Regions from separate parts of the Arthrobacter sp. SLBN-122 genome, predicted to be linked through region 2. Evidence: riboswitches for the same ligand, from Rfam matches in the RefSeq annotation. Region 2 holds a riboswitch; each other region holds the start of a gene.
The links. A riboswitch is a leader RNA that binds a small molecule or an ion and turns the genes downstream of it on or off. The one in region 2 is predicted to bind S-adenosylmethionine.
Positions count from the first base shown of each region.

Region 1: it holds a riboswitch for S-adenosylmethionine, as region 2 does, so the genes downstream of both, FBY36_RS07290 (DUF1737 domain-containing protein) here and FBY36_RS01075 (aminotransferase class V-fold PLP-dependent enzyme) in region 2, are expected to answer to the same signal.
Region 3: it holds a riboswitch for S-adenosylmethionine, as region 2 does, so the genes downstream of both, FBY36_RS15805 (bifunctional o-acetylhomoserine/o-acetylserine sulfhydrylase) here and FBY36_RS01075 (aminotransferase class V-fold PLP-dependent enzyme) in region 2, are expected to answer to the same signal.

Region 1 covers NZ_VFMS01000001.1:1,544,787-1,550,876, forward strand. Annotated here, with positions in the region: gene FBY36_RS07280 (hypothetical protein) at 1-45, shown strand, start outside; gene opgC (OpgC domain-containing protein) at 178-2,643, opposite strand; SAM riboswitch class IV at 2,870-2,985, shown strand; gene FBY36_RS07290 (DUF1737 domain-containing protein) at 2,999-3,274, shown strand; gene FBY36_RS07295 (rhodanese-like domain-containing protein) at 3,271-3,681, shown strand; gene FBY36_RS07300 (O-succinylhomoserine sulfhydrylase) at 3,682-4,890, shown strand; gene FBY36_RS07305 (DUF1905 domain-containing protein) at 4,887-5,204, opposite strand; gene FBY36_RS07310 (hypothetical protein) at 5,276-5,566, opposite strand; gene FBY36_RS07315 (glutamate--cysteine ligase 2) at 5,671-6,090, opposite strand, start outside.
Region 2 covers NZ_VFMS01000001.1:227,896-233,985, reverse strand. Annotated here, with positions in the region: gene FBY36_RS01090 (fluoride efflux transporter FluC) at 1-223, opposite strand, end outside; gene FBY36_RS01085 (metal-dependent transcriptional regulator) at 231-944, opposite strand; gene FBY36_RS01080 (class I SAM-dependent methyltransferase) at 990-1,748, opposite strand; gene FBY36_RS01075 (aminotransferase class V-fold PLP-dependent enzyme) at 1,850-3,268, opposite strand; SAM riboswitch class IV at 3,307-3,420, opposite strand; gene hisN (histidinol-phosphatase) at 3,572-4,384, opposite strand; gene rsgA (ribosome small subunit-dependent GTPase A) at 4,429-5,544, opposite strand; gene aroA (3-phosphoshikimate 1-carboxyvinyltransferase) at 5,534-6,090, opposite strand, start outside.
Region 3 covers NZ_VFMS01000001.1:3,441,226-3,447,315, forward strand. Annotated here, with positions in the region: gene FBY36_RS15795 (HNH endonuclease signature motif containing protein) at 36-1,718, opposite strand; gene FBY36_RS15800 (VOC family protein) at 1,915-2,553, opposite strand; SAM riboswitch class IV at 2,775-2,889, shown strand; gene FBY36_RS15805 (bifunctional o-acetylhomoserine/o-acetylserine sulfhydrylase) at 2,933-4,255, shown strand; SAM riboswitch class IV at 4,358-4,473, shown strand; gene metX (homoserine O-acetyltransferase MetX) at 4,486-5,601, shown strand; gene FBY36_RS15815 (MFS transporter) at 5,766-6,090, shown strand, end outside.

The sequences.
Region 1 (6,090 bases), 1.3 Mb from region 2:
GCCGCTGCGGACTACATCCTTACCAGCTACCCCGGACTGGTCTGAGCCCTCCCGGTTTTAGCACAAGGCCACCGGACAACCAGTGGTACCTGATTAAATGCTGTGGCACACCGTGCCGCAGCATTTTTCATGCCCGCCCTGGCTGGCAACAGGGCGGCAGCCCGGGCTGGGCCGGCGCTAGGTAGGGATGATCCGGAACAGGAACCTGGTGCGGACCATCATCCAGAGCAGCGCCAGGACCACGGCGTAGGCGGCGGTGTTCAGGAAGATGCTTTGCTGCTGCAGCGCCGGAATATTGGCCACGACGGCGATCAGCACCACGTGCATGATGAACACGTAAAGCGTGGCCCGGCCCAGCGGAACCAGGAACCAGCCCAGGAGCCGCTCCACCGGTTTCCAGTAGGCGCTGAGGAACGCGTAGGACGCCACCACCAGGACCAGGACGTTGAGCAGGCGGCCCGGGGCCAGGTATGTGCGGGAGAAGAAGGCGTCGTACATGGCCCGGTAGGAGGCGTCCGGCAGGAGCGCCAGGCGGACATCGTAGCTGTTGGCCAGGTACGGGTTGCCCCAGGACAGGAAGGCCAGTGCGAACGCGGCCGCGGTGCAGGCCACCACTATCACGGCGTGCGTGGACAGCCACGCCGTGATGCGGCGCCGGTGGTAACCCGCAACCAGCCCGAGCACGAACAGCACCTGCCACACCAGCAGCGGGAAGGAGTCCTCGAACTGCGAGGGCAGGATCCGCAACCTTGTCACAGCCCCCGCCGCATATACGCCGAGCGTCGCAACCAGCACCCAAATGGCCTTGCCGCGGTTCAGCGCCGCGAGGATCAGCGGGCTGGCCAGCAAAAGCACCACATAGAGCCCCATGACATTGAACTGCCAGGGCCCGAACTGCAGCAGCACGATGGCCGGGAGCACTTGGGGCGGGACGGGGAACTGGAACAGCGATGACATGCCGGCGTACAGGTCGTAGGTCCGGCCGGATCCGGTATGCCCGGCTCCACCGGTTCCCTGGTCAACGAATGTGGTCAGGGCCTCGGTATGGAAGAACGGGAGCAGGGACAGGAGGAAGACGCCGATCAGAACAGCCAGTGCCGTCAGGTAGAGCTTGCCGGCGCGGCGCGTGGTGAGGTCCACTACCCGTCCGAAGTCCTCCTTGGCCCTGGGCCCGTACACCATGCCCACCACCAGGCCGGAGAACAGGACAAACAGTTCGGCGCCGGACACAAAGCCCACGGCCTCCTGGGTGACCAGCTGGAACAGCGAGGCCATGCCCAGGTGGTTCACCACCACGAAGACGATGGCCACTCCGCGCAGCAGATCCACGCGCGAATCCCGGGTGGAGGGATCCCGGTAGCTCCAGGCCGTGGCAGCGTTGATCCGGCGGGGAACCTGCCACAGGGCCGCCAGGAGGATCACCATGGCGGCAGCGACAGACCAGGCGGCGGCCCCCGGGAGTGTGTTGGCCCTGACGTACGTGCTTCCTGAGGCCACGTCGGAGACGGGACCGGTGGCGATTGGTGCTGCCTTCAGTCTCTCCAGGGCCGCTTTGGCGATCTCCGGCTGGCCGGTGAGCAGCCAACTGATGCTTGCCACGCCGGTATCCCTGGTGCTGGTGCGCTCGTCCCAGACCACGGCGGCAGTCCCGGCAAAACCGGAGGAGGTGGCAGTTGTTACCACCTGGTCCCACCAACCGGCTTTGATCTCCGCCTCGGACGGCCCGCCCGAGGCCGGGCTGTAGAAAGCCGCGGTCTGGAGCAGGAAGGGCTTCCTGTGCCCCTCCGAGTAGGTGCCGTAGAAGTTTTCGTTGCCGGAATCCGTCAGCATCTCCTGGAGTTCGCCGGCCCGGGGCAGGGTGTTGGCGGCGGCACCTCCGGCGGTGTCATCGTGATAAGCAGCCAGCCCCACCCAGTCCACGGCGTCATCGCCCGGGTAGTACGGCGCGTAGGCGCTGTCGCTTCCGTCCCAGGCCCCGTCACTGTTCGTGTCCAGGAGGGAAAAGCCTTCACTTCCCGGCTGCGGCGCATCGCGGTTGCGGTCGAAGGGGTAGTCCTTGCCCAGGTAGGGCGCCCACACCATGGCGGCCGGGCCGCCGTCGTACTGCCTGAACGCTGCCGCAACCGCCTGGAAGGCCTCACGGTAGGCGGCAGGTTGCTGGCCCCAGGACACCCAGCTTGAGTTCATGTCCGGGGCAAACCGGATCAGCAGCTGCCCCTTGAAGCCGGCGGCGAGGCCGCGCACCTGCTTGGCGAACGCTTCCGCCTCCGGAGCGCCGAGCTGGTCCAGCGGCACCGATGGCTTTACCGTGAGCAGGGCGTGGGTGCCTTCGGCTCCGGCCTGCTGAAGGAAGCCATCGATGTCATTCCGTTCCGAATCGCGGTACGGAATGGTGATGTCATGGCCGAAGACGGCCGGGCGGGCGCCCAGCCTGCCGCTGAAGCCTGCGGCGGTGTCCTCGCCCCATTCGAGCACGGCACCAAGCCAGGGCTTTCCCTTCTCCGGAGCAGCCTCCGCCGCATGCGACGGAGCAGCGGCCAGCAGGACCATGAGCCCAATGAGGGCCGCAGCCAGAAACGCGCAGATCGGGTGCCGATGGTTCCGGCGGGTTGCGGCGTGGTGGTGCGATGTGACTGCACGCATGGTGAGAAGTCCCCCGGTACTCATTGCCCTGATGACGCCGGCGGCGCCCCGGTAAGAACTTTATCGGCCCGGCGGCTGCTGACAGCGCGCGGCAGGCCGCCCACCTGCGGTGATGTCCGGCGTCGGACCGTCCCCGGGCGCTGCAACTTCCCTCGCCGCAGCTCAATTACGGAACATGACGACGGCGGCCGTGCGGCCCGGCGCGGCAGGTGTTACGTTTTTGGGGAGTAATGAGTACCGGTGTGAAGCCCTGACTGGCCGGTCGGCAACCCTCCCTTTCGCGGCGGGGTGCCTCAGGTGAATACTCGGCATATCGACCGATTCGAGCTGCAAGCGTGAAAGAAGGAGATCCGTCGTGTCCGACGCACCCGCCCCTGACGAAAAATTGTCCTACCGCCTGATCACAGGGCCGGACGACCGCTCATTCTGCGAACGGATCTCGGCTGCGCTGGCTGACGGTTACGTCCTGCACGGCAGCCCGGCAGCCACCTTCAACGGCAGCAGTGTCATCGTGGCGCAGGCAGTGGTCCTTCCGGCAGCCATCGCCTCCGCCGACGCAGCGGTGGCCACCGCAGTGGATCAGCTGGACGCAGAATTTGAGGGCGAGTTCGACGGCGAGGGCCACGCATGAGCTACGCGGGAGATCTCACGCCCCAGGAAGCATGGGCAAAGCTGGAGCAGGGAGCCATCCTGGTGGACGTCCGCACCGAGGGCGAATGGGCCCACATCGGCATCCCGGACACCAAGGCCACGGACAACGATCCCCTCTTCATCCAGTGGACCTTCCCCGGCGGCATCCCCAACCCGGACTTCGTGAAGGACCTCAAGGAGCAGGCGCCGGAGGACCCCTCCGCTGAACTGGTGTTCCTGTGCCGGTCCGGCGCCCGTTCGGTTGCCGCTGCCACCGCCGCCACGCAGGCCGGCTTCACCTCCTACAACGTGCTGGAGGGCTTTGAAGGCGAGCCGGACCGCTACGGTGAGCGCACCGTCAACGGCTGGAAGAACCGCGGCCTGCCCACCAACCTCGGAAAGAACTAAGTGAGCTTCAATCAAGACGCCCCGGGATGGAGCCCTGACACCCAGGCTGTCCGCGGCGGGCTGGACCGCACCAACTTCCAGGAAACGTCCGAGGCCATCTTCCTGAACTCCGGCTTCGTCTACGAATCCGCTGCAGCAGCTGAACGGGCCTTCACCGGCGAAGACGAGCGCTTTGTCTACTCCCGCTACGGCAACCCGTCCGTGGCTACTTTCCAGGAGCGGCTCAGGCTGCTGGAAGGGACCGAAGCGTGCTTTGCGACGGCGTCGGGCATGTCCGCAGTGTTCACCGCCCTGGGTGCCCTGCTGGCTGCCGGGGACCGGGTGGTGGCCGCCCGTTCGCTCTTCGGGTCCTGCTTTGTGATCCTGAACGAGATCCTCCCGCGGTGGGGCGTGGAGACCGTCTTCGTGGATGGTCCGGACCTGGACCAGTGGCGCGAGGCCCTCTCCCAGCCCACTACCGCCGTCTTCTTCGAATCCCCGTCCAACCCCATGCAGGAGATCGTGGACATCGCCGCGGTCAGCGAGCTTGCGCACGCCGCCGGGGCCACCGTGGTGGCGGACAACGTCTTTGCCACTCCCCTGCTGCAGCGCTGCGGCGACCTGGGCGCGGACGTGATCGTCTACTCGGGAACCAAGCACATCGACGGCCAGGGCAGGGTGATGGGCGGCGCCATCCTGGGCACCAAGGAGTTCATCGACGGCCCGGTGAAGCAGCTGATGCGCCACACCGGGCCGGCACTCTCTGCGTTCAACGCCTGGGTCCTCACCAAGGGCCTGGAGACCATGAGCCTGCGGGTAAGCCATTCCTCTGCCACCGCCCTGCGGCTCGCGGAGTGGCTGGAGGAACAGCCCGCCGTGAGCTGGGTGAAGTATCCGCTGCTCAAATCCCACCCTCAGTATGAGCTGGCCGCAAGGCAGATGAGCGCCGGCGGTACCGTCCTCACCCTTGAGCTCGCCTCCACCGGCGGACGCTCCGGCAAGGAAGCGGCCTTCGCCCTGCTGGACGGGCTGCGGATCATCGACATCTCCAACAACCTCGGCGATTCCAAGTCCCTGATCACGCACCCCGCCACCACCACCCACCGCGCCATGGGGCCGGAGGGACGTGCCGCCATTGGCCTCACTGACGGTGTGGTCCGGCTTTCCGTGGGCCTTGAGGATGTTGACGACCTGATCGGCGACCTGGAACAGGCCCTGAAACAGATCTAGCCGGGCGGGGAATGGTCCGTCCGGACTTCCAGCTGGACCTGCACGCTGTCACCGTCCTTGAGGTGCGCCTTGTCCCTGACTTCCTTCTTGACGGGCAGCAGGTACGACGCGCTTTTGCTGTCGCGGAACAGCGACGTCTGCCACGCATGGCCGTCCACCTTGGCCTGGACTTTGACGGAGCCGAACGCCTTGCTTGCCCCTGCCGTTAGAGCGCGGACGTCATCCGCCACCTCTGCCGGCAGGGTCACGAAGTGCCAGCCGGCTTCGCCCGGGTACAGCCACAGTTCGGCATTAAAGGAATACGACGGCGTCACGCGCCGAGTATGGCACGCCACCCCCGCAGGTGCCACAGATTTCGCCGGTGTGGCTATGAGCCCGCTGGAACCTAAAGTGTGGGCTTCGTCGTCTGCTGCTCTGAAGGAAGTGAAACCAAGGCGAGATAACGCATTACCAGGGCCGCTGAAATCAGCGCTGCCGAGAACGGCAGGCAACCCTGGGCTGCCAGAACATAGATTTGCGTCAAGGCGAAGAAAAAGCCGTTGGAACCGTTCAACGTATAGGTTCCGATCGTCTGCATAAACGTATTTGAGAACAACAGGATCAACAGGCCCACCGCACCCAGGATGATTCCCGCCCACAAGGTGCGCCGATACAACATCGACTTCGCGTTTTCCACCAATTCAATCCCCCAATTACAAGAGCAGCCCATGCCACCGATAACCCACCTAAGCACGGGCTGCAACGCTCGACAAGGCTCGGGGAAATCGGGCCGGCTGTCCCTCAAGACTGGCGGACGCGCAGCAATTCGGGCGTGGCCTCCACATCTGCAAGATCCAGGGCATCGCGCATTGTGACGTGGACGGCCTGCCTGACCACCGCGCCGAAGCCCATGTCCTCCGGGGGCGGGCCTGCCAGGGCCTTTTCCCGGGCGCGCCGCTGCTCAGCGGCTCCTGTTCCGCGGGCGATGACATCCTCCACGCCCTGCCGGGCCAGGGCCAGCTCGCCCTGTTCAGCCAGGACGGGAGCCAGGTAGTCCACCAGTGAGCGCACCACGTCCGCGGCCGGCGCGGGTCGGAAATTGCCGAAATCCAGGAGTTCACCACTGAGGCCGGCGCTGCTGGCCTGCCAGGAGGCCATCCGTAAAAGGACAGTCGGAACCGGCGCGGGGTCCACGCCGTCCCGCCATTCCCTGCTGGCGGA
Region 2 (6,090 bases):
GGCCCGGCCCTATCCCGGCCCGCAGCCAGAACGCCGTATGCGGGCGTGCCATCCAGATGGTGGTCAGCGCCGCGAGGGCGAAACTGCCGCTGATGTTGATGGCCAGCGTGGCCCACGGGACCGAGCCGGGCACGTCCGGAAACGCCAGCCCCAGCCCGTAGCGCAGCTCACTGCCGGCCAGCCCGCCGACGGCCACAGCCAGCCAGGCGCGCCCGGTGGGCATCGCCACGTCAGGGACCGTCCAGGGTGCAGCCGGCGTGCGGGGCGTCGCTGGAGACCCACAGCGCGGAGGCGATCTCGTCAGCGAGGTCGAACTCGCGGACGCCGCCCGAAGCGCCGATCCGCACCACCAGGGCGCCGCCGAAGGGCCGGCGGCCCACCACCTCGACATCGGCGTCGAGGTCGATGTCCTGGCCGGCAAGGTAACGCAGCAGCTCCGGGTTGTCGTCGCTGATCCTGGTAATCCTGCCGGCATGGCCCTGGTCCAGTTCGGCGAGGAGGTGCGCGCGCGGCATCAGCACATTCCCGTCGGCGGTGGGGATGGGATCGCCGTGCGGGTCACGCTTTGGATTGCCGAGCTTTGCGGCCACCCGTTCGATGAACGTGTCCGACACTGCGTGTTCGAGTTGTTCTGCCTCATCATGGACTTCGTCCCAGCTGTATCCGAGCCGCTGGACAAGGTAGGTCTCGATCAACCGGTGGCGCCGGACCATGGCCAGGGCCAGCCGCAGGCCGTCCTCGGTGAGCGTGACGGCGCTGTAGGGTTTGTGGTCCACCAGGCCCTGGTCCTTGAGCTTGCGGACCATCTCGGACACCGAGGAATTGGCCACCCCCAGCCGCTGCGCAAGCTGGGTGGACGTGATGGGCTTGTCCTGCCATTCCGTGAACGAATAAATGACCTTGACGTAGTCCTCGATCGAGGAGGAGGGCGCGCTGGTCTTCACACGGTCAAGCCTACCGGCTCGGCGTGCGCCGCATGGGATGCGAGGTCATGCCTTGGCCGCCCGCCAGGCCAGAGCGAGGTAGGGGAGCTCGATTTCCTGGTCAGGGGTGTAGCCGAGGTGTTTGTGCAGGTACCAGTCCAGGTTGGCCAGGACCTTGGCGCGCGTTGCCTCGCCGGCCCGGAGGTAGTAGCTGCGGGACTTGGTCAGTTCCATGAGGTCCGTGGTGGTCATCGTGTCCTGCCAGTGGGTGACGTGCCCTTCGAGGCCCTGGAATTCGGGCCCGACGACGGGTTTGTGGCCCGGCCGGTAGACGTCGCCTGCGTGCATGATCCGGGAGAGCCGGTGCACCCAGGGAACAGAGGTGTCCAGCTGGTTCCAGACCAGGGCCAGGGTCCCGTGCGGCCGCAGGACGCGGGCCAGCTCGGTGCTTGCCGCGAGGGCGTCACACCAGTGCCACGCCTGGGCAACGGTGACGACGTCGAAGTGGGCGTCGGGCAGGCCTGTCGCCTCGGCAGTCCCCGGCACGGCCGTGGCGGCCCGGTAGTGTTCCGTGAGCTGGGCGAGCATGTCCGCGGAGGGGTCCACGGCCGTGACGTGAAGTCCCATGTCCAGCAGCAAAGCAGTGAACTTTCCGGTTCCGGCGCCTACGTCGAGGGCATCGTGGGCATCGGCGGGCACCAACCACCGGGCCACCACTTCCGGGTAGCCGGGCCGGACGCGCTGGTAGTGCCTGCCGCCGTCCTGGAAGCTCTGCCCCAGTTCCCTGCGCCGCCCGTGATCAAGCTTGGGGCCACCCCGAACCACGCGTGGCCTCCTTCACCTGGCATCCTGCGGTACCTTTCGAATTTACCGCATCCTCCCGGCCGCCGGATCGATCGCCTAGGCGGCAGGGGTTGGGTGGGGTGTCAGTCGTCGATGCAGGGCGCGGCGCCGGCGGTGCCCGGGGTGTTGGGTGCCCAGTGCGGGTAGGTGCGGGTGTCATTGGCGGGCACCCAGCGGCCGGCGTCCACCACGTAATCCCAGCCCAGACCGTTGCTCCGCAGGGCGCGGATGCCGGCGAGCAGGCGTTCGGCGTCCTCCAGGCGTGAACCGACACCGAAGCTGGCGCGGAGGGAACCGGACGGCAGGCCCAGGCGCTTGAGCAGGGGATGGGCGCAGAATCGGCCGTCCCGCAGTCCCACCCCATGCTCTGCCGAGAGGTAGGCCGCCACCAGTCCGGCGTCGTAGCCCTCAACGGAGAAGTTGACCACGCCGATGGTGTCCGTTTCGGGGTTGGTGTCCTTGAAGATCTGGTGGACGGTGACACCGTCGATCCCCAGCAGGCCCTCCACCAGGAAGGAACGGATGGCGGACTCGTGGGCATGCCAGCGTTCCTGGTCCAAGCCTGCAATCACCTGGGTGGCGCGGGCCAGTGTGGCGGCTCCCAGGACGTTGGGTGAGCCCCCCTCATGGCGCGCCGGCCCGGTGGCCCAGCTGACGCCGTCGAGCCTGGCTTCCTTGACCGCGCCGCCGCCCGCGAGGTGCGGGACGCCGGCGTCCAGCCAGTCCGGGCGTCCCACCAGGACGCCGGCGCCGAAGGGCGCGTACAGCTTGTGGCCGGAGAAGGCGAGGTAGTCGACATCGTCCGCGCTGATGTCCACGCGGCGGTGGGGAGCGAGCTGGGCGGCGTCCACCACGATCCGTGCGCCGTGGTCATGGGCCAGCGCGGCCAGGGCCCGGATGGGCAGGATTTCGCCGGTGACGTTGGAGGCGCCGGTGACCGCGAGCAGGCTGACGCCGCCCTGTGCAAGTTCGGCCCGAAGGGCCTCCAGGGTGCCGGTGATGGTGTCGGCGGCGATGATGCTGCGGTGCGGGACGCCCTGCCACGGCAGGAGGTTCGCGTGGTGTTCGATGTCCAGGTAGAGCACTTCGCCGTCGTGCCGGCCATTGGTTACCGGCAGGCAACCGGCCAGCAGGTTCAGCGAATCTGTGGTGTTGCGCGTGAAAATGACCGAATCGTCCGCCCGGCCGCCGACGAAATCCCTGACGATGCTGCGGGCGTTCTCATACACGGAGGTGCTGATCTGGGATGCGTATCCTGCCCCGCGGTGGACGCTCGCGTAGTAGGGGAGGATCTCGTTCAGGTAGGCCGACACCACGGACAACGCCGGGGCTGAGGCGCCGTAATCGAGGTTGGCGTACCGGACGTGTCCGCCTGAAATCAGGGGCGCCTGGATTTCGGCGCCGGTGACGGCAGCGAGCGGCCGGCCGGCTGCGGCGTGGCGTCCGTCGGGGACGTTGGCTTCGGCAATGACGGGCTGGGGGGAGACGGTGGCAGTTGTCACAGAGACCTCACTTGATGACAGGACTCCGCCATTGGGGGAATCCGCGCTTGCCGCATCCGCTCCGGACCGGCCTGGTCGTCACCCGGGGCACCCCACCGCGAATGGAGGGTTGCCGGCCAGCAAACCGGGGTTTTGCGCTGGCACTCGTGACCTGCCTAAAAGCGTAGGACATGGGGCGGCCAGGATTGAAGCCGCGGCAATTGTTAAGGCATTTGTTACGTGCAGCCGAAAAACGACGCCGGGCACCTCCCCAAGAAGGTGTCCGGCGTCGCATTATTCGCTTTTTTGCGGAAAGGGCGTCAGTTACAGCAGATCGTCCAGGTACGGGTTCAGGCGGTGCAGGACCTCCGAGTGCAGGATTGAGTTCGTGGCCAGGGCGTTTCCGCCGAACGGGCCGTCCTCGCCTTCCAGGGACGTGAACCGGCCGCCGGCCTCTACCACGATCGGCACCAGGGCGGCCATGTCATAGAGGTTCAGCTCCGGTTCGCAGGCGATGTCCACCGAGCCTTCGGCCACCATGCAGTACGACCAAAAATCGCCGTAGGCCCGGGTCCGCCAGACATCCTCGGTCAGGCCAAGGAATTCGTCAAGGTTTCCGCGTTCCTTCCAGCCGCCCAGGCTGGAGTACGAGAGAGAGGCGTCGGAAAGCTTTGACACGTCGGAGACGCGGAGCCGGGTGGCGGCGGCAAGGGATCTGCCCATGTACGCGCCCATGCCTTTCGCCGCCCACCAGCGCTTACCAAGGGCCGGGGCACTGACTACACCCACCACCGGCTCGCCCTCATCCACGAGGGCGATCAGCGTGGCCCACACCGGAACGCCGCGGACAAAGTTCTTGGTCCCGTCAATGGGATCGATGATCCAGCGCCGCGAACCGTGGCCGGTGCTCCCGAACTCCTCGCCCAGGACGGCGTCGCGGGGGCGGGAACGGGAGAGCTGGCCGCGGATGGCTTCCTCGGCGGCCTTGTCCGCGTCGGTGACCGGCGTCAGGTCCGGCTTGGTCTCAACGTGGAGGTCCAGGGCCTTGAAGCGGCTCATCGTCTGGTCATCCACGGAGTCGGCCAGGACATGGGCCAGGCGCAGGTCATCGTTGTAGCTCGAAGCGGGTTGGATCATGGTTCCAAACTACCGTCTGCAAACGGTTCTGCCGGGAGAACGCGTCAGTTGACGCTGCCGAGCTCCTTGGTTTCCTGTGCTTCCATCCGTGGATCCGCACCCAGCAGCCGCCGCAGGGACGCCAGCCGGGCAGCCCCGGTGGGGCCTGCGTGTCCGCCCGCCACCCAGTCGTCAAGGCCGCAGTCCACCGCGGCTGCCGTGTGCTTGCAGCCGCGTTCGCAGTTTTCGATGCCGGGGGAGAGGTCCGGGAAGGAACGCAGGATCCGGTCCGGGTCCACGTGCGCCAGGCCGAAGGAGCGGATGCCGGGGGTGTCGATGATCCAGCTGCCGGGCGGCGCATCCGCCAGCCGCAAGGCAAGGGCAGACGACGACGTGTGGCGGCCGCGTCCGGTCACGGCGTTCACTCCGCCGGTGGCCCGCTCCGCGCCGGTCAGCGCGTTCACCATGGTGGACTTTCCGACTCCTGAGTGCCCGAGCATCACGGTGACCTTGCCGTCCAGGTGGTCACGGAGGGCAGCCACCGCCGCGCTGTCCAGCCGCGCCGAGAGGCCGTCATCGGACCGGGCGTCGATGCCCGATGCCTGCGCATCGGCCGTCCGGCTGATGATGACCGGGAAGTCCAGATGGGTGTAGTTGGAAAGGAGTTCCGCAGGGTCTTTGACGTCGGCCTTGGTGACCAGCAGGATGGGCTCGATCCCTGCGTCGTAGGCGGCCACCAGTGCGCGGTCTATGAATCCCGTGCGGGGCTCCGGGTTGGCCGCGGCCACCACGATCACCAGTTGGTCCGCGTTGGCCACCACCGCCCGTTCAATGGGGTCGGTGTCGTCGGCGCTGCGGCGCAGGAGGGTGTGGCGGTCCTGGATCTTCACCAGCCGGGCCAGCGTGTCCGGTGCTCCGGACACGTCCCCCACCAGTGACACGAAATCGCCGGCAACCACTGGCGAGCGGCGCAGTTCCCGGGCGCGCGCGGCAATGACAACGCGCTCGTTCTCCGAGTCCTCGTCCACCACTGCGGTGTACCGGCCCCGGTCCACCGTGATGATGCGTCCGGTCACGGCGTCGTCATGGCTGGGGCGGTCCTTGGTGCGTGGCCGGGAACCCTTCTTGCTGGGACGGATGCGGACGTCCGATTCGTCCCAGGAACCAGTGCTACGCGCCACTGACGCGCCCTTCCGGTCCGGCTGCGGACCCCGCTTCCTGGGCCAGCATGCCGGCCCACAGCTGTGGGAAGTCCGGCATGGTCTTGGCGGTGGTGCCGATGTCCTCCACCTGGACGCCCTCCACCGCGAGTCCCAGGATGGCACCCGCCGTGGCCATTCGATGGTCCGCGTAGCTGTGCACGACGCCGGCATGCAGCGGGGCGGGCCGGATCACCAGGCCGTCGCTGGTTTCCTCGGCGTCGCCGCCGAGCCGGTTGATCTCCGCCACCAGGGCCGCGAGCCGGTCCGTCTCATGCCCCCGCAGGTGGGCGATCCCGCTGAGCCGGGAAGGTCCGGAGGCCAGGGCGCACAGGGCTGCCACCGTCGGAGCCAATTCACTGGTGTCAGCGAAGTCACCGCCCTTGATCTCCGGGCCGCCGGTGACTGTCAGGACGCCGTCAGCCAGGGTCACCGTGGCGCCCATGCTGGCCAGGATTCCGCGCCAAAGGTCTCCCACCTGCTGGGTTTCCGCCGGCCAGTTGGGAATCCGGACTGTCCCCTGCGAGG
Region 3 (6,090 bases), 3.2 Mb from region 2:
ACGCAGGAGTATCAGCCAGCTTCGAATTCCAGCCCTCACATCAGCGACAGCACCAACTGCCAGTCCGCCTCCGGGTCGGGCGGCAACACAAAGGGCTTCGCATAAAAGTCGTCCCATAGCGGATCCGTCGGCGACAGTTCGTCCGGATCCAGCAGGTTGTCGCCGTCAGATTCCTCCACCTCGCACCCTGCCCACGCTGGCGCCGCTGGTGTACCCGTCGCCGGTGGTGCGGCGGGTGCAACCGTCGATTCATTCGGCGACAATATCCCTGGTGGCCAGTGGGGTGGTTCGGTGTCGTCGTGTTCAGGGTTGTAGTGGCGGCCGGTGGGTGAGGTCCAGCCCGGTGGCTCACGAGGGGTCGCCGCATCCGGTTTCCACTGGCTGTTGTGCTTGAGCCGGTGATGTTTTGGGCAGAGTTGTGCCAGGTTGCTGGTGCCGGTGGTGCCGCCGTGGTCCCAGGCGGTGAGGTGGTCGGTGTCGTTGTCCGGGGTGCGGTTGTTGCAGCCGGGGAAGGTGCATTTTCCGTCCCGCATCCGGATCCACTGTTTGACGGTTTCCGTGAGTCGGTAGCGGGTGCGGCCGATCTCCAAGGGGGCCCCGTCGCGAGGGTCGACCAGGACCCGGTAGAACGAGTCCGCCCCGTCCGCGACGAGCTTGCGTGCCAGGGAGGCCGGGATGGGGCCCAGGCCGTCCAGTTCTGCGGGTTCGTCGGTGCTGCCGAGGAGGGAGAACACCGGGACCATGACCAGGACGTCGGCCCGCGGAGTGGGGACCTGGGCTATCCCGGTGGTGCCTGCCGTGGGGGAACTGCTGTCTGTACCCGGCCCGCTTCCGGAGAAGGTGGCGGTGTCAGCGGTGGCGGTGTTTTCTGGACCGGGAAGCAGGCCTGTCCCGAGGAGCAGGGATGCTGCGATGTCGGGGCGGAGTTGGGTGAGGGTGCGGGGTTCGTTGGGGCCTTGGAGGCCGCGGGCGGTGGCGGTGGTGCGGTTCCAGATGGCGCAGGCGGTGTGCCCGGGGAGGCGGAGCGAGATCCAGGCCATGCCGTCGCGGTCCGGGCTGTATTCCATCCGCCGGTCCGCGACGCCCTTCGCGTGGCGCTTCTGCAGGCTTTCGGGGTGGTGGCGCTCCCGCCAGGCGCGGATCTTCGTCCGGAACCGGGACGGAACCAGCTTGCCGGGTGCGGCGCCGCGGGCCGGCTTGGGGGCAGCGGGGTCGAAGAAGTGGGCTACTAACGCGGCGGCGCCGTCCGGGGTGAGGCCTTCGGTTTCGTCGGCAACAATCCTGGCGTGCTGCCAGGACAGGGCCCCGGCGGCCAAAGCGTCCATCACCGGCGGCAGGGCACAGACACGGCGGGACTGCTCCACGAATGCCCCGGCAGCGCCGGAGCTGATGGTCAGGACACCCGCGATCTCCTCCACCGCTGACATCTCCGCGTAGGTGCGTTCACGCACGGGCGCGTCGGGGGCAAGCATTGCGTGCTGGATCTCAACGGCCTCGGCAACATCAACGGCCTTGACCGCGGCGAGCTGCGCCTCCAGCCGCTTCACCACCTCCAGCCGGGTCAGCCGGAGCTCATACCGCCGCTGCAAGACATCAACATCAGCCCCAACACCAACACCGGCAGCCAGGAACGTATCCTCAGCAGCCAGCGCATCCAGGGCGGCCACAGAGGCATGAACCCCCTCCAAGACCACCCCGCCACCGCTGCTGATTTCCATACGAACATCATCCATCGAGGCACTGACAATCAAAGGTCCGCAGGAATCCCGTTCGCGCCTGGCAGCCACGTTAAATGAATTCGGCCGCCATCGGGTAGTGACGCCGTTGTCACCACCTGATGGCGGCCGAAGCAGGTCCGGACAGTGGCCCGGAAAACCCAAATCCCGCGAGTGCCGGGAAAGAGGGATGAAGCGTTTAGATGGTGACTGCTCCGTTGGCGGTTTCGAACGTGACCGACAGGATTCCCGGCGTTCCGTGCGGGGCCACCCACTCAACCGCAACGTCCTCAAGCGGCTTCTCCACCGGCTCACCCAGCCACTCGGTCACGCGGGAGGCGGAACCGGCGATGGTCAGGCAGCTCATCTTGATGTTGCTGGCGTAGGCGTTGGACGGGTGCAGTGACGGGTCACCTTCCCACTTGAGCATGTACGGAACCTGGGGGTCGGCGATAAGGCCAAGGATGCCAATCTGCTTCCAGACCAGCTCCCGGCCGTCCGGGAACTTGCGGTTGCCGTTCACGGCAGCACGGCCAAGGCGTTCCTCAAAGGGGGCGAGGTCGTCCACTTCGACGCACCAGCCCATCCAGCCGCCGCCGGCTGCGGAACGGGCACGGACTGCCTGACCGAACGGTGCCTTGTCCGATGCCGGGTGGTCCAGGACCTCCACGACTTCCAGGTACTTGTGCCCGGCGAGCGGGATGATCATATTCCGGGTTCCGAACCGGGGGTGGACCCCGCCCTTCACTGCCTCAACGCCGAGGGCAGATGAAATACGTTCGGTAGTGGCCGCGAGGCCATCGGTTTCACAGGCGTAAGAGACGTGATCCATGCGCATGGCAACATCTTGGCACTTTGTGATCGGGCTCTCAGCTAAGGGTACCCTTACTGGAAACGCGGGCCGTGGAAAGTGCCGGGAATGGGGGGCAATCCGGACGACGGCGGCGTCCCCGGGCTGGGTGCCGCGCGCCAATCCGCCGTCAGTACGGGGGCATACCGGATGACCTTGTTCGTCACAATGCTGTCCACGGTGGCCGCCCGGTTCCTAGACTGGGCGCAGGTCATGAGCGCCAGCGCCAAGCCCCGGTTCGCTGGCCGGCAACCCTCCATCCGCGGTGGGGTGCCCCGGGTGAGGACCTGGCTGTCCGGCACCAGCCGGAAGCAAGCGCGGCCCGTACTGCTCCACGCATGCCGGGCCCATGTCAAAGGAGATTTGGATGTCCAACGGATGGTCCTTCGAAACCCGCCAGATCCATGCAGGCCAGGAAGTGGACAGTGCCACGGGAGCCCGTGCGCTGCCGATTTACCAGACCACGTCCTTCGTGTTCCCCAGTGCCGAAAGCGCAGCCAACCGCTTTGCCCTGGCTGAACTTGCACCCATCTACACCCGGATCGGCAACCCCACCCAGGACGCCGTCGAACAGCGGATCGCCAGCCTTGAGGGAGGCCTGGCCGCTTTGCTGCTGAGTTCCGGGCAGGCAGCGGAAACCTTCGCGGTCCTGAACATCGCGGAGGCCGGGGACCACATTGTGGCCAGCCCCAGCCTTTACGGCGGGACGTACAACCTGTTCGCCCACACCCTGAAGAAGTTCGGCATCTCGGTCACGTTCGTGGACGATCCCGACAACCTGGACCAGTGGCGCGCCGCCGTCCAGCCCAACACCAAGCTCTTCTTTGGCGAAGTGGTGTCCAATCCCCGCCAGGACGTCCTGGATATCGAAGGCATCTCCGGGGTGGCCCACCAGGCAGGCGTGCCGCTGATCGTGGACAACACCCTGTCCACCCCGTACCTGATCCGTCCGCTCGAGTGGGGCGCCGACATCGTGATCCATTCCGCCACTAAATACCTTGGCGGCCACGGCACGGCGATTGCCGGCGTCATTGTCGATTCCGGAAAATTCGACTTCAGCAAGGATCCTGAACGGTTCCCAGGCTTCAACACCCCTGACCCCACCTACAACGGCCTGGTCTACGCACGCGACCTCGGCGCCGATGGTGCGCTGGGAGCCAACCTGTCCTACATCCTCAAGGCCCGCGTCCAGCTGCTGCGCGATCTGGGCTCGGCCGTGTCCCCGTTCAACGCCTTCCTGATCTCCCAGGGCCTGGAGACGCTGAGCCTGCGGGTGGAGCGCCATGTCGCCAACGCCACGGAAGTGGCGCGCTGGCTGGAAGGAAGGGACGACGTCGAATCCGTCGCCTACGCGGGGCTGCCCTCCAGCCCCTGGTACGAACGTGGCCGCAAGTACGGGCCCAAGGGGACGGGCGCCGTCGTGGCTTTCAACCTGGCCGGCGGGGCGGAGGCGGGCAAGCGCTTCGTCGACGCCCTTGAACTGCACTCCCACGTTGCGAACATCGGCGACGTCCGCTCCCTGGTCATCCACCCGGCGTCGACCACCCACAGCCAGCTCTCGCCGGAGCAGCAGGCAGTGGCAGGGGTGACCCCGGGACTGGTCCGGCTGTCCGTAGGCCTGGAACACATCGATGACATCCTGGCCGACCTGGAAGCGGGCTTCCGCGCAGCCAAGGGCGCCCCGGCCTAAGACAACAGCCGGGGCTGCAGTGAGTGCCGCCGGCAAGCCGGGAAAGTCACAACCAGTCACACTCTTGGCTTGGAACGGGGGGTGTTTCGTACACTCGAACCAGGTCATGAGTGCCAGTGACAGCCCCGGCTTGCTGGCCGGCAACCCTCCATCCGCGGTGGGGTGCCCCGGGTGAGGACCTGGCCTGCCGGTCAAATGACGGCGGGCAAGCGCGTAGAAGAGGTCTTGCCATGACGGTTACCGTCGCCCGAACCACCATTCCCGAACACGGAATCGTCCGCTACGCCTCCATCGGGGGACTGGAACTTGAAGCCGGCGGCTACCTCCCGGACGTCACGCTGGCCTACGAAACCTGGGGCACGCTTAACGCGGACGGCAGCAATGCCGTCCTGATCGAGCATGCCCTGACCGGAAGCACCCACGTGACCCGTGGCGACACGGACGAAGAAGGCTGGTGGGAACAGCTGGCCGGTCCCGGCGCGCCCGTGGACACGGACAGGTTCTTCGTGGTGTCCATCAACATCGTGGGCGGCTGCTACGGGTCCACCGGTCCGTCGTCGCCCGCCCCGGACGGATCCCCCTGGGGCTCCCGTTTCCCGCTCGTCACCCTGCGGGACAGCACGGTGGCGGAGGCCCGGCTGGCAGACCAGTTGGGCATCAAGAGCTGGTTTGCCGTCCTGGGCGGCTCCATGGGCGGCGCCCGTTCCCTGGAATGGGCCGTGACCTACCCGGAGAGGGTGCAGCGCTGTGCCGTCATCGCCGTGGGGGCCGCAAGCACAGCCGAGCAGATCGCCTTCGCGCAGGCCCAGACGCTGGCCATCCGGCAGGATCCGAATTTCAACGGCGGCGACTACTACGGCGGTCCCAGCCCGGAAGACGGCCTGGCCCTTGCCCGGCGCATCGCCCACATCACGTACCGCTCCGCAGCCGAGCTGGAAGGCCGGTTCGGCCGGTCACCGCAGGCGACCGAGTCGCCCCTGAAGGGCGAGATCCTGGCCGCCCGGGGCCGCTACCAGGTGGAAAGCTACCTGGACCACCAGGGCAACAAGCTCGTGAAGCGCTTCGACGCGAACAGCTACATTGCCCTGACCGAAGCGTTGATGAGCCACGACATCTGCCGGGGCCGGGGGAGCCTCGCAGAGACGTTGGCCAGGTCAACTGCACGCTTCCTCGTAGCCGCCGTCGACTCCGACCGGCTCTATTTTCCGTCCCAATCCCATGAACTGGCCCAGGCCCTGCCCGGGGACGTGGACGTCCACGTCATCCAGGCCCCGATCGGGCACGACGGGTTCCTGACCGAAATCGGCCAGCTGGGCAGCCAGCTGAGGGGCACCTTCCTGGCCTGAGGCCCCGCATGTGCATTCCTGCAGATGCCTTCTGCACTAATCGGCGTTGAGGTTGCACCGCAGGCAGACCATACTCAATCAAATCCGGCGTTCGTGGTGTGCATCACATCCGGCCGCCATTGACTGGTCCCCGTGGTGTCGACGACGACGCCGAAGGAGTTCACATGAGTACGGAAAGCTCCGCCGCAAGGCGTACAGAGGAAACCGACGTCAAGGCCTCAGGCCTCAAGAAGGTAGTGACGGCCTCCATGGCCGGAACCGTGGTGGAGTGGTACGAGTTCTTCCTCTACGCATCCGCCGCCACGCTGGTGTTCGGAAAGGCCTTCTTCCCCAACGCCGGCACCGAACTGGACGGCATCATCGCAGCCTTCCTCACCTACGCAGTCGGCTTCGTGGCCCGCCCCATCGGCGGGATCGTCTTTGGCCACTTCGGCGACAAGTTCGGCCGGAAGCAGCTGCTGCAGCTGAGCATCATCCTGGTGGGCGTCT